Regions from separate parts of the Thalassospira sp. TSL5-1 genome, predicted to be linked through region 2. Evidence: riboswitches for the same ligand, from Rfam matches in the RefSeq annotation. Region 2 holds a riboswitch; each other region holds the start of a gene.
What was found. A riboswitch is a leader RNA that binds a small molecule or an ion and turns the genes downstream of it on or off. The one in region 2 is predicted to bind cobalamin.

Region 1 (4,726 bases), on a different contig from region 2:
GGGCAGGTCATTGATGAAATCGCGAATACTGGCAAGGGTTGCCGCCCTGTCAATTTCATCCTGTGCGGCACCGGGGCGCCCATAGGCAATATTATAGGCGATGGTATCGTTAAACAGCACCGTATCCTGCGGCACAATGCCGATGGACCGCCGCAGCGAGCCCTGGCTCACATCGCGAATATCCTGCCCGTCAATGGTGATGCGGCCGCTTGATACATCGTAAAACCGAAACATCAACCGGGTCAGGGTTGATTTGCCCGCCCCGCTGGGGCCTACCACGGCCACGGTTTTACCCGCCGGCACTTCAAAACTGACACCCTTTAAAATTTCGCGGTCAGGATTATAGGCAAAATGCACGTCTTCAAAACGCACCGTTGCCTCGCTGCAAACCAGTTGTTTTGCCGATGCCCGATCCTCGACTTCCCGGTCCACATCAAGCAGCGAAAACATCCGCTCCATATCGGTCAGCGACTGTTTGATCTGCCGGTACACAAAGCCCAAAAAGTTCAGCGGCATATACAGCTGCAACAGGTAGGTATTGACCAGCACGAAGTCACCCACTGTCATATTGCCATTTTTAACCCCGTTTGCGGCCAGCAGCATGTTCAAAACCAGTCCGACGGCAATAATCGCCCCCTGGCCAATATTCAGCTTGGAAAGGGATTCCTGCGATTTGACCGCCGCCACCTCATAACCGCGCAAGGCGTGGTCATAGCGTGATGATTCATGGGCTTCGTTGCTGAAATATTTGACGGTTTCATAATTTATCAGGCTGTCAATGGCCTTGGTATTGGCTTCATCATCGCGCTGGTTCATCTCGCGACGGTATTTCATGCGCCATTCGGTCACGATCAGTGTGAAGGCAATGTAAATCACGATGGTGACAAACGTGATCAGCGCGAACCAGACATCATAAAGCGCCCACAGGATGATCGAAACCATCACGATCTCAAGCAGGGTGGGCAAAATGTTAAACAGCATGAAGGACAGAAGAAATTCAATGCCCTTCACCCCGCGCTCAATAGCGCGCGAAAGCCCCCCCATCTGCCGGTCCAAATGGAACCGCAGGGACAGCGCATGAAGATGGTCAAATACGCTTAGGGCGGAATTGCGAATGGCCCGCTGGGCGACCTTGGCAAACACCGCATCGCGAATTTCGCCAAAAGCAGAGGATAACACCCGCACCAGGCCATAGCCGATAATCAGACTAACCGGCACCGTCACCAATGCGGCCGCACTGCCTGCTGCGGCTCCTTTACCTCCGCCCAGGGCATCAACAGCATATTTATACAATACCGGCACATAAACGTTGGCAACCTTTGCGCCGACCAGGAACAACAGTGCAACAACGACACGTATCTTTAATTCGTTTTCGCCCTTGGGCCACAAATAGGGCAAAAAGGTTTTAATCACACCCAGATCAGCACGGGCGGATGATTCTTTGGCATCCGATTTTTTCACATCTTTTTCCTTTTATCCCCGTCCCCGATATGGGTTTTAAGCCACACTAAAATGTACTTTGGTAAAATTTCCCTATACCCGTGCCTCACAAATGGCCCGTAAAGCGCAATTTGGCAAGCATCACAATATGAACATCCTGCAAACAGGCTGTCTTGTCGGGCAGGCAAATACAAAAAAGGCGTCCCCTGCCAGACAGGGAACGCCCAAAACAGGCAGTGCAGGAGTACGACTTATTGCGCCGAACCATAAAGGCGGCGATCAAACACACCGCTATCGCGGAAACGATAAAGCGACTTGGCAACCGCCAGCACAGCAAGGTCGATCAGCGGCTCCACCAGCACAACCGTCATATAAGCCGCACCAAAGCTGGCAACATGGGCGATATTGGCCGCCCCAAAACCCTGACCATAAAACGCCCAAAACGCCACCCAACACACAATGCCACCCTGATAGGAGGTCGACAGTGCCAGCGCCTGCACATAGGACACATCCTTATAGGCGGTTTTGGCCGGGATGATTTTATGGGCAAGTGCACCCATCGCAAATAACGGCACCAAAAGTGTCGTCAGGTTGATGCCGTATTGCGGCAAATCGAACGGGGAAAAAAACACGCCCTGCAGCAAAAGCCCCAGTGCCAGACCAATGGCCGCCGGGGCCGCCCCGAAAATCAGAAACAGGGTGGAGCCCAATATAAGGTGCACTTCCGACACCCCAACCGGGTGATGCGGCAACACTTCAAAAAAGACAAAAACCAGCAATGTGGTAATGACACTGCGCACCAGAAGCGAGCCCAGACCATCGCGCTTGATCGTATCGACGGCCATTTTACCGGCAACACCCACCGCGCCGGTTGCAGTAGCATAACTCAGGGCGATTTTGGCGCCGTCAACAACGCCAGGTTCAATATGCATGACAATTTCCTTTCTTGCACCCACCGTGCATGGACAGGCCGGGAAACCGGCACTGTCAGTGATAAAAATTCGGGCAGGTCTCCTGACTTGTGCCGATTGTTGCTATTCCGCCTTCCCGGGGTTTCCCAGTGACATCAAGGAAGCAACCAGCACTTACAGTTGCGGGGGCAGTTATGGACTGGGCAAAATGCCGTCACCATATTCCCTATTATTCGCAGCAGCCAAAGGGCCACTGCCAAACCCGAGCGGACACGTTAGCAGAGCAACCACCAAAGGGGTAAGGCTTTTCAATCGTAAAACGCGAAAAAAGCACACAGTTTATATCCGTAATAAACCGCATGGTTTGCCCCCACCAAGGTGATTGCAGTTCAGGACGGGCCGGACTATGTTGCTAATTTGTTGACGATTTTACAATTTACGATGACACCGCCACAAAAGGCGCTGCCCAAAGACGGAAACAGGACCATGACGGCACTTGCCAGCACCGAAAACCAGGACATTCAACAATTGATGCTTCGCATCGGTATCGCCGCACGCGATGCAGCCCTGATTTTGGCCCAGGTCCCGTCACAGCCAAAAATTGATGCCCTGAACTATGCTGCCAGCCTGATCCGCGAGAACGCCGACACTATCCTGGCCGCCAATGCCCTTGATATGGAAGGTGGCCGTCAAAAAGGCCTGACCGCCGCCCTGCTGGACCGGCTGGAACTAACCCCGGCCCGGATTGAAGCAATGGCAAAGGGCGTTGAAGACGTTGCCAAACAAAACGACCCTGTTGGCCGCGAAATGGCCCGCTGGACGCCGGACCATAACGGGCTGGATATTGCGCGTGTATGTGTGCCCCTGGGTGTGATCGGTATCATTTATGAAAGCCGCCCCAATGTCACCGCCGACGCCGCCGCGATGTGCCTGAAATCCGGCAATGCCGCGATTTTACGCGGTGGGTCTGAAAGTTTTAATTCATCGCGCGCAATTTTTGCCTGCATGCAGCAGGGCGTGATCAAAGCCGGCCTGCCCGAAGCCTGCATTCAGATGATCCCGGTCACAGACCGGGCCGCTGTGGGCGAAATGCTGAAACTATCCGATTATATCGATGTTATTGTGCCGCGTGGGGGCAAGTCCCTTATTCAGCGCATCACCGATGAAAGCCGCATTCCGCTGTTCAAACATCTCGAAGGGCTGTGCCACACCTATATCCATGCCAGTGCCGACCCGGCAAAAGCCAGCAACATTGTGCTGAATGCCAAAATGCGCCGCGTGGGGGTTTGTGGGTCAACCGAAACCATTCTGATTGATCGCGACGCTGTTGAAACCCTGCTGCCTGCTGTCATTTCCGGCTTAAAAGATGCGGGTTGTGAAATGCGCGGTGATGAAACCGTTTGCCGCCTGGATGACAGCATCAAACCGGCAAGTGAGGAAGACTGGTCAACCGAATATCTGGATGCAATTGTGTCGATCAAAACGGTTGATGGGGTGAAGGATGCCATCCATCACATCAATCATTACGGCTCCCACCATACCGATGCCATCCTGGCCGAAGATGCCAGCGCCGCCCAGGCCTTCCTGAATGGTGTGGATAGCGGGATTGTCATCGTTAATGCCTCTACCCAGTTTGCCGATGGTGGCGAATTTGGCATGGGGGCGGAAATTGGCATTTCAACCGGCAAGCTGCATGCGCGCGGCCCGGTCGGGGTTGAACAGCTGACCAGCTATAAATATGTGGTGCGCGGCACCGGGCAAACCCGCCCGTGATGACGCTTCGCATTCCGCGCCGCCACAATGCCCCACCCCGAGTCGGATTACTGGGCGGGTCTTTCAACCCCGCCCACGAGGGGCATTTGCATATCTCACTTGAGGCATTGAAGCGTCTGGAGCTGGATGAAGTGTGGTGGCTGGTATCGCCGCAGAACCCGCTCAAGTCCCGCGAGGGTATGGCAGGGCAGGATGCACGCTTTGATTCCGCCGAATTGATTGCACAACATCCCCGCATTGTCGTTTCTGCAATTGAAACACAGCTGGGGACAAGCTATACGGCCGACACACTTGCAGCCTTGCAGCGGCGTTTTACCCAAACGCGATTTGTCTGGCTGATGGGGGCGGACAACCTGGCTCAGTTTCATCGCTGGAAATTCTGGCAAAAGCTGATTCATTGCGCGCCCATTGCGGTTCTTGATCGCGAGGGTTATTCTAATAAGGCATTGCGTGGCACGGCGGCAAAGCGTATGGAACGCTGGCGCATTGCCGCAGAAAAGGCAGGTCTGCTGGCCGATATGGATACACCAGCTTGGGTTTACCTGCCGATACGGCGCCATCCGGCTTCTTCAACGGCAATTCGTGCCGAAGGCCGGTGGCAG
Region 2 (4,726 bases):
TTTATGGTCCGATATCCCAGCCGATCAGGCCCGTTTGTTCTGGGATGATTTTGCCAATGCCGTGCCACCGGGCGGCGAAAGTTTTAGCCAGTTGGCCGACAGGGTTGTGACGGCATTTAACCGGTTAAACCAGTTGCATGCTGGTCGCGATATTGTCGCGGTTTTGCATGGGGGGCCCATACGGGCCATTCTCGCACATATTTTGGCGCTGGCACCGGGGGCGGCTCTGGCGTTTGATATTGCCCCGCTGGGCCTGACACGCATTGATTACCTTGACGCGCCTGAAAATCCCGGTTGGCGGATTGACGGGGTCAATCTACGCCGGTACCAGGGCTGAAATAACGGCTTTCATGTCTTCTTTTCGTGTCGTATCGCGCCTTTTCCTTGTCGGCACAGGATGTCGCCAAGGGTGAATCAGGAACGATCAGGCTGACTTGCGGCTGGGAATGGTTTCTTCATAGTTTGCAAATTCTGCAAAGAAGTGATCTAGCGTATCATGGGTGATGTCATGTTTGGTTGCCAGTTCGTCGAGATCACCAAGATAGGCTTTGTAGTAATCAAGCGGACGACTGCGGGCTTTACCGCGTAGCGGGGTGATTCGCGAAAAGTCTTTGGCAAATTCCGAGCTTTCGATTGCCGCCGAGATGGCGTCATCGATAATCGCGGCGGGGACATTGTTAAACTGTTTGCCGCAGGCCGAAAGCATTTTGCTGGCTGTCGGAATGGAAATACCCGGCTGCCCCAGCAAATGATTAAGCGATTTATCATCGAAATTGTCGCGGTCAAACAGCTGGACCAGGGCAGGCAGATCGCGCACCAGCAGCGATAGCGCATTGACGCGAATGCCGCGCGCATGCGTCCAGATGATGGCGGCAACCATCCCCATTTCGGGGTCGGCCTGATACAGGGCACGGACCTGCCGACGTCGCAAAATGACATCGTCACCCTCTGCATATTGTTCCAGAAAACTGGAAAAATGGGGCGCATCCGTCTGAAGCCGGTCAAGCAGTTTGGTCCACATATCACGACGTGATGACGTCTGCCAAACAACGCCTTCCTGGGTACGAATCTTTTTGACGTAATGTTCTATAGCCATTGGGACAAACAGTTCTGGTTTTATCTGGAATGATGGTTGGCGCGAATTGCTCGTGTCTTTAGTTCCCAGGTTTTTCCCGGTGTTACGATATCGGCAATGACATTCCGTTTGTTCTTGAACCAATGTTCCCTGAAAGAATGTGTCTTCTCAACACATCAATTCTTACAAATACTGACCTTTCGTCTAGGTAGGCCTTACTCTTTATGCCTCTGAGGCCTGCCTTAAGGTTGATCAGTATGGTTTCGGTTCCGATTGATGCCTTGAGAACTATGGACCTTTGGCACGTTATTAATGGAGGGTGCTGTTCATTTTCCAGAGCGGACCATCGGATTTGAAGTGTGTTTAAAAATGCCCTTAACCTGCTGAAACCAATTGCTTAAGCAACTTTTACGGTTGTGGTGAAATGTATTTTCTTCTATTGGGGGAAAATGCTATGGCGATGCGAGGCCTTCTAATCGGGACTCTTTTACGCTAGTGTCGGCATCGCCGACTGGGAACGGGAAATCCGGTGTAAGACCGGTGCTGCCCCCGCAACTGTAACGGGATGACGGGTCATTTACGGCAGGAACGCCTGCCACCCACTGAAGGATGGGGTAACCCCCTTTGGGAAGGGAAATGACCAACACGCCCGAAGCCAGGAAACCTGCCAGTGGTGATGTGGGCCTTTTGGGCCGCATCAATTGCAACCGGGTCTCGGGTGGAGACCATAGCGCAAGGAACGGGCCATGGCCCCAAAGGTTATTGAAAATGGCGTTCACCTGATATTGGGGGGCGCACGTTCCGGCAAAAGCAAATTTGCCGAGGATATGATCGTTGCCGCAGGCGGGGGCACCTATATTGCCACCGGACGCGCCTGGGACGATGAAATGGCTGACCGTATTGCCCATCACAAACAGCGCCGCGGCCCGCTTTGGGCCACGATAGAGGAACCGCATGATTTGTGCGGCGTACTCGAACGCCTTGATAGGGACAGCGAAGGTCCGGTTCTGGTGGATTGTCTGACCCTGTGGCTGACCAATCTTATGATCGGCGAGCATGATATCGAGGCCGAGATCGAGCGTCTTTGTGTGCTTTTGCCCCGGCTGGCTTTGCCGGTTTTGCTGGTGTCAAACGAGGTTGGCTTTGGCATTGTGCCGGAAAACGCAATGGCGCGTGCCTTTCGCGACCATGCCGGGCGCCTGCATCAGCGCATTGCCGCACTCTCGCGTCAGGTGACGCTGGTGGTTGCGGGCATTCCAATGAGTGTTAAATAATTTCAATCCGGTATGTGATACCCGGACTCTCGCGTCAGGTGACGCTGGTGGTTGCGGGCATTCCAATGAGTGTTAAATAATTTCAATCCGGTATGTGATACCCGGTTTTTCAAGGATTTAAAGACAATGGCGCATTTGGGTAAAATTCCCGCAACCGTAATTACCGGCTTTTTGGGGGCCGGCAAAACCACCATGATCCGCAATATGCTGGAAAATGCCGGTGGCAAGCGTATCGCTCTGATTATCAATGAATTTGGTGATGTTGGCGTGGATATGGAAGTCATCAATGGCTGCGGCATTGAAGGCTGTGCCGAAGAAGACGTTCTGGAACTTGCCAATGGTTGCATCTGTTGCACCGTGGCCGATGACTTTGTACCGACCATGCAGAAATTGCTGGATCGCGACACCCCGCCAGATCATATCGTTATCGAAACTTCTGGCCTTGCCCTGCCCAAGCCGCTGGTAAAGGCCTTTAACTGGCCGGAAATCCGTTCGCGCGTGACGGTGGATGGTGTTGTTGCCGTGCTGGATGCCGCTGCCCTGCGCGATGGCCTGTTTGCCCATGATCACGACGCGGTGCAGGCCCTGCGTGAGGCCGATGAAAACCTGGATCACGAAAGCCCGCTTGAAGAACTGTTTGAAGAACAGCTTCATTGCGCCGATATGGTGGTTCTAAATAAAACCGACCTTCTGACCGACGATGAAAAAAGCAAAGTCGAGGCCGATATCCGGGCCGAGCTAAAGCGTCCGTCGGTCAAAATCATTGCGACAGAACATGCGCGGATTGAAAATGCCGTGTTGCTGGGCCTGGGGGCCGCCGCCGAGGATGACCTTGAAAGCCGCCCGTCCCATCATGATGACGGCCATGAGCATGACCATGATGATTTTGAAAGCTTTGTTGTTACGCTTGAGGACGTTACGGACCCCGCCGCCCTTGAAAAACGGCTGATCAATGTGGTGCGGGAATTTGATGTTTTGCGCATCAAGGGCTTTGTCCATGTACCGGGCAAGCCGATGCGCCATGTGGTGCAGGGTGTTGGCGAACGCTTTCAGCGCTATTTTGACCGCCCGTGGCAGGAAAATGAAACCCGACAGTCGCGTCTGGTGGTGATTGGCCTGCATGATATGGACCAGCAGGCAATTACCAGCGCCATTCTGGCAGCCTGATCGGCGGGTAAACCAAGAAAGGCAGCATCATTCAGGGTGCTGCCTTTTTGATCTTCGATATTTTAACGCCCCTCCCTTTGCAGACAGGCCGAATTCATGCACTTACTTGCCGCACAGCCGGGAATGATCACCGATGGCAGCGAGGCCGTTGATTTGGGCCAAAGCCCCGGTGATGTTGTTATTCTCTCGGCAGCGGAATCCGAATTGGCCTGTCTGGCAACGGCACAGGCGCATCTTGATGGTGAATTTCCCGGCAAGGTGCCGTCGCTCCGCCTCGCCAGCCTGTTACAGCTGGGGCATAATATGTCGGTCGATCTTTATATCGATGATGTGGTGTCCCATGCCCGTTTCATCATTGTGCGGGTGCTGGGCGGGCGCGGCTATTGGGAATATGGCATTGAACAATTCGTCGCACTGGCGCGCGAACGTGATATTCCGCTGCTTTTGCTGCCCGGCGATGACCAGCCCGATGCCGAATTGCTGTCGCTTTCGACTGTGAAAGGCCAGGCATGGCAACAGGTTTGGCGTTACCTGGTTGAAGGCGGGCCGGGCAATGCCGAAAATTTGTTGCGATATGTTTATGAATGTATCACGGCGGAAACGGAAAATGCCGATACCGGCATCCAATGGCACTGGCAGCCACCTGCCCCGCTGGTAAAGGCCGGGATTTACTGGCCGGGTAAAAGCAATGTAGCCCTGCCCGACCTTGCCGGTGTTTGGCAGGCTGGCAAGCCGGTGGTGGCGGTGGTTTTTTACCGGGCGCTGATCCAGGCGGGTAATCTGGATGTGATTGACGCCGTGATCACGTCGCTAGCACGGTCCGGCCTTAACGCCCTGCCCGTTTTTGTTTCCAGCCTCAAGGACCCGGTGGCCGCTGCCCTGGTGGCAGACTGGCTGGCGGATTCCAACAGTGATTTGATTTTAAATACCACCGGCTTTGCCCTGGCTGTGCCCGGTGCCGTGCGCGGCGAAAGTCCGTTTGATGCCGTGGATGCCCCGGTGATGCAGGTGGTATTGTCGGGCGGCAGTGAAAGCGCCTGGCGCGATGGGGTAAATGGCCTTGCAGCACGCGATATCGCCATGAATGTCGCCCTGCCTGAGGTCGATGGGCGGATATTTTCGCGTGCGATATCCTTTAAGGGTTCCGCCGGGCGGGATGTGCTGACGGAAATTGATCTGGTCAAATATATCCCGGTGATGGATCGGGTGG
Region 3 (4,726 bases), on a different contig from region 2:
CCCAGATCAGCCAGGTCATCCTGCCGTTCGACGAAACCCGTGGCAATCTTGATCTGGCCTTTAGCGAATTAACCAACAGCCAACCATTCCGTGCCAATCAGACACTGGGACTGGTTGAACAGGATCTTGGCATTCAGACAGCGCAGTTTTCAACCACCAGCGTGGTCGCACCAACCCATTCGTGAAGGTACCCCGTTCACGGCTTCACAGCCGGGCCGGGCGCGTCAAACGCCCGGCTTTTGTTATTACGATACCATATAACGAATGTGACACTTGCCCTGCATATCCGTTTCGACAACTGCCGAAACACCAAAAACATTTTTTAAAAGCGCGGGTGTCAAGATCTCGGCCGGGGTTCCGATAGCCACAAGGTGTCCCTCGCTCATGACGGCAATGCGATCACAAAACAGCGCAGCATGATTAAGATCATGCAGGGCCGCGACCGCCGTGACATTCAAGGCCCGCACCAGTTCCAGCAGCCCCAGTTGATGGCGCACATCCAGATGATTTGTCGGTTCATCGAGCAACAAAAATTTGGGTTCCTGGGCCAGCGCGCGGGCAATATGCACACGCTGCTTTTCCCCGCCCGAAAGCGTTTGCCAATAGCGGCCTGCCATCGGGGCCATATCCACATCCAAAAGCGCCTGTGCCACCTGTTCCTCATCGCGCGATGACCAGGGTGCAAGCAGGCTCAGATAGGGGATACGCCCCAGTGACACGGCTTCGCGTACCGTTAACCGGTCGGTTGTATCGGCCTGTTGTTCCACAAAACCAATATTTTGCGCCAGCTTGCGACTGCCCAGTTTTCGCATATCAACCCCGCCCATCAGGGCCTGGCCACGAAACGGGCGACGCACCCCGGCCAAAATGGACATCAAACTGGTTTTACCCGACCCATTAGGGCCGATCAGCCCCAAAAACTCGCCGGGCCGGACCTTTAGCGACACATCGTGAATAATCGGGCGGTAGCCCGCCATCCAGCTAACATCAATCAGTTCCAGGCTCATCGCAGCACCCGCCGATGACACAGGATCAGGGCAAAGGCCGGGGCACCGACCAGGGCCGTAACCACGCCAATCGGCACCACCTGACCAGGCAGAATGATGCGTGACACAACATCGGCCCCAACCAGAAACAATGCGCCAATCAGGGCTGCCAGCGGCAATAACAAAACATGCCGCACGCCAACAAAAAACCGCGCGGCATGGGGGATAACCAGCCCAACAAAACCGATGGAGCCCACAATGCTAACCATCACCGCCGTCATCAGGGCGGAGGTGCCGATCAGCAGCACATGCACGCGCAAAACCGGAATACCCAGCGATGCAGCAGATTCCCGGCCAAAGGTAAAGGCATCCAGCGCACGCGCATGACACAGACACACCAGTAAACCAACCACAATCACCGGCACGGCCAGGGCCGCATCGGGCCAGCGCACGCCACTTAAACTGCCCAACAGCCAGAACATGATGCCGCGTGCCTGTTCGGCATTGGCCGATTTGGTGACAATAAACGATGTCAGGGCATTAAACATTTGCGACCCGGCAATTCCGGCGAGAATGATGGCACCCGGCCCGCGCCCGGCCTGAAGGGCGAGCAAACTGACAAACACAAACGCCACCAGCGCCCCGGCAAACGCCCCGCCAGACAGCGAGACCATACCAGCCCCCACCCCCAGGATGACGACACTGACTGCCCCGGTCGAAGCGCCGGCCGAAATGCCGAGCAAATAGGGATCTGCCAGGCTGTTACGCAACAAGGCCTGCAAAACTACCCCCGAAACGGCAAGACCGGCCCCACAGGACGCCGCGACCACTGCCCGGCTGAGGCGATAATTCCAGATAATCCCGGAATCAATGGCATCGATGGGGCGCGTTGCACCAAAAATATGATTGGCGAGCGCGTTGATCACGGTTTTAATCGGGATCGAGGTTTCGCCAATCGATGTTGCCAATGCCATTGCCGCAGCCAGCAATATCAGCGCGATAAAGACCGCGCTGATACGTTGCCAGAAAACTGTCTGCGCAAACAAACCCATACCTAGTGATCCAGTCCGAACGATTTAACGGCCTTGGCCAGTTGTTCAATACCGTCAATGATGCGGATGGTCGGGTCCATTCCCATCACATCCATCACCACAATATGACCGTTCTTTACCGCCTTCATCTGGCTGGTGACCGGATCGGTTTTCAGGAAATTCGTTTTCAGTTGCCAGTCATCCGCCGGAAAACGCCGCCGGTCCATTCTGGCAATCACAATAATGTCCGGGTCCGCCCGGGCAATGGTTTCCCAGCCCACTGTCGGCCATTCATCATCGCTTTTAATCACGTTTTTCAGGCCCAACACGCCAGAGATATATCCCGGCCCGCCCTTTTGCCCGGCGACATAGGGGTCTGCATGCAATTCCGAACTGGAAAACCAGAAAACCGCCGAAACATCACGGTGCGCCAATCCGGCAACATCCTGCCTTGCGGTCTGTTCGCGCTGTTTCAAGTCGGCAATCAGCTTATCGCCGCGTTCCTCGACATTGAAAATACGCGAAAGATCATGGATCGACTGATAAATCAGATCGATTGAAAAGGCATCTGTGCGCGTCCCGTCACCGCCCTTGCTGTTATCCTTGCCGACACAATCGGCCGGGGCAACATAAACGGGAATGCCCAATTCATCGAACTGGGCCGTTGTGCCAACAATGCCACTTGGTCCCACATGCCATTGGAATTGCGCGGTTACCAGATCGGGGCGTTGACCAACAACACTTTCAAAGGAGGGATCATTGTCCGCCAGGCGGGGAATTTTGCTATTGGCCTCGGCAAATTGCGGCATGACCGGATCAAACCACACAGCCGTCCCCACAACTTTTGACGCCAGGCCCAAAAGATAGAGAATTTCCGTATTGCTTTGCCCCAGCGAGACCACACGTTTTGGCGCGTGATCAAACGTGACAGTGCGACCGCAATTTTGAATTTCAAGAGGATAATCTGTTGCCTGTGCATGAGTGGCAACAGTGGATAGACCCGCTGCAAACACCCCGGCAGCGACAAGCCGTTTTAAAACGCTGGTCATGTTATGTCCTTTCAAAGGAACAACCGTTACATCCAGCGACAAACCGGCAAAGAACCAGAGAATTAAAAGAAATCCCGATAAATCCAGTCCGTTATGTCAATCGTATCATAACAGCCAGAATAGTAGCAGGACATCTCCGGGGCACCCCGCCCAGTCTGTCGTCACGATTGCCGGCAGGTCTCCTGGCTCGCGGGTCAACACATGTTCCTGGCCTTCCCGGGAAAACCCCAGTGGCATGATCAGGACATGCTCGCCGCATACAGTTGCGGGGGCAGCTTCGTTTGACGGCCCGAAAAACCGAACCGTTTTGAATTCCCTCTATCCCAAAAAGGATACCGGCAAAAATGATGTCCCATAAGGATCAGTCATCGTCAAGGCGTTTGATGCCCGATGCCGGGAAGAACATTGGCCTTCAACCCTGCCCTGATCCGTTCATCAGAGCATCACATAAATCCAACGGGCAATCATCGGGCAAAAGGGCGATTGTTTCGTCAATGAAATCGCGCCGGTTTCACGAGAAAATATCCTCCATGCTGGGTCGATTTTCCTGAATGCGATCCTGGACAACGAATTCAAGACCAAGAGCAGCCAGCACACTTGTCAATGTGCGCATCTTTGTCCCCGGATCCCCATTTTCCAGGGATGAAATCGTCGCCACCCGTAAATTGGTGCGCACACTGACATCTTTTTGCGTCATGCCTTTGGCCTTGCGTACACGACGCAAAGCATTGCCAATCTGATCGGGCGTTCGTGCCGTGATTTTCATAGAGGCTACCTTTTTTACGCTGTGGCGTAATTTATCTATTTTTACGCCATAGCGTAACAAAACCTGATCAAAGCCGCTATTTTGCCTTTGCAACATCTGACAAAATGTCAATCGCACAAAATGGTGTGCAGCCATCGAAAACGGGATCAATTCAAAAACTTGCGCGTTGATATATTTGGCCGCGAATTCGCCATTCTTTTTCCGAATTGCCACCACACTATTTCGCAAGTTTGTGCAAATCAAAAATATAACAGGGATAATTTCGATGGACACTTCTGCACAGCGCCGACAATTTTTAAAGTCCGCTGCGGCTGCCGGTCTTATTTTACCGGGCATGTCGCTCTGGCAGCAGGCATTTGCCGCCGATGCCGTCAAAAAGCTGGAACTGGGCAAAAAACAGAAATTCAGTTTCGACGCGCTGGTCGAACGTGCCCGCAAAATGGCGGCCAAACCCTATGTCGCGCCGAAAACCCCGGACAAGGCGATCCTGGAGCAGATCGATTATGCCGAACATGGCAAACTGAAATACAAACGGGATTTTGCCCCGTTCTCGGACGGGTCAGGCATTTATCCCGTGACCTATTTCCATATGGGCCAGTTCTTCCAAAAACCGGTGCATATGTTCCTGCTTGAAGATGGCAAATCACAGGAAGTGAAATACAAAACCGACTATTTTGACATGCCTGCCGACAGCCCGGCGCGCAAATTGTCGGAAAATATCGGCTTTGCCGGTTTCCGCCTGCATGAAGACATTCACCGGGATGACTGGAAAACCCAGGACTGGGCTGCCTTTTTGGGCGCGTCCTATTTCCGCGCCATTGGCGATGAAGGGCAATATGGCCTTTCGGCACGCGGTATTGCCATCAACACCGCCACCCCACAGGGCGAGGAATT

Region 1: it holds a riboswitch for cobalamin, as region 2 does, so the genes downstream of both, LF95_RS01000 (energy-coupling factor ABC transporter permease) here and cobU (bifunctional adenosylcobinamide kinase/adenosylcobinamide-phosphate guanylyltransferase) in region 2, are expected to answer to the same signal.
Region 3: it holds a riboswitch for cobalamin, as region 2 does, so the genes downstream of both, LF95_RS01905 (ABC transporter substrate-binding protein) here and cobU (bifunctional adenosylcobinamide kinase/adenosylcobinamide-phosphate guanylyltransferase) in region 2, are expected to answer to the same signal.

Annotation. Positions count from the first base shown of each region.
Region 1 is NZ_KV880637.1:207,887-212,612, reverse strand. It holds gene LF95_RS01005 (ABCB family ABC transporter ATP-binding protein/permease) at 1-1,461, opposite strand, end outside; gene LF95_RS01000 (energy-coupling factor ABC transporter permease) at 1,692-2,372, opposite strand; cobalamin riboswitch at 2,427-2,632, opposite strand; gene LF95_RS00995 (glutamate-5-semialdehyde dehydrogenase) at 2,838-4,124, shown strand; gene LF95_RS00990 (nicotinate-nucleotide adenylyltransferase) at 4,124-4,726, shown strand, end outside.
Region 2 is NZ_KV880638.1:52,894-57,619, reverse strand. It holds gene LF95_RS09730 (histidine phosphatase family protein) at 1-337, shown strand, start outside; gene LF95_RS09725 (hypothetical protein) at 425-1,096, opposite strand; cobalamin riboswitch at 1,552-1,762, shown strand; gene cobU (bifunctional adenosylcobinamide kinase/adenosylcobinamide-phosphate guanylyltransferase) at 1,822-2,349, shown strand; gene cobW (cobalamin biosynthesis protein CobW) at 2,476-3,516, shown strand; gene cobN (cobaltochelatase subunit CobN) at 3,613-4,726, shown strand, end outside.
Region 3 is NZ_KV880637.1:395,361-400,086, reverse strand. It holds gene LF95_RS01920 (hypothetical protein) at 1-185, shown strand, start outside; gene LF95_RS01915 (ABC transporter ATP-binding protein) at 246-1,007, opposite strand; gene LF95_RS01910 (FecCD family ABC transporter permease) at 1,004-2,038, opposite strand; gene LF95_RS01905 (ABC transporter substrate-binding protein) at 2,041-3,066, opposite strand; cobalamin riboswitch at 3,221-3,421, opposite strand; gene LF95_RS23500 (helix-turn-helix domain-containing protein) at 3,578-4,168, opposite strand; gene LF95_RS01895 (OpgD/OpgG family glucan biosynthesis protein) at 4,167-4,726, shown strand, end outside.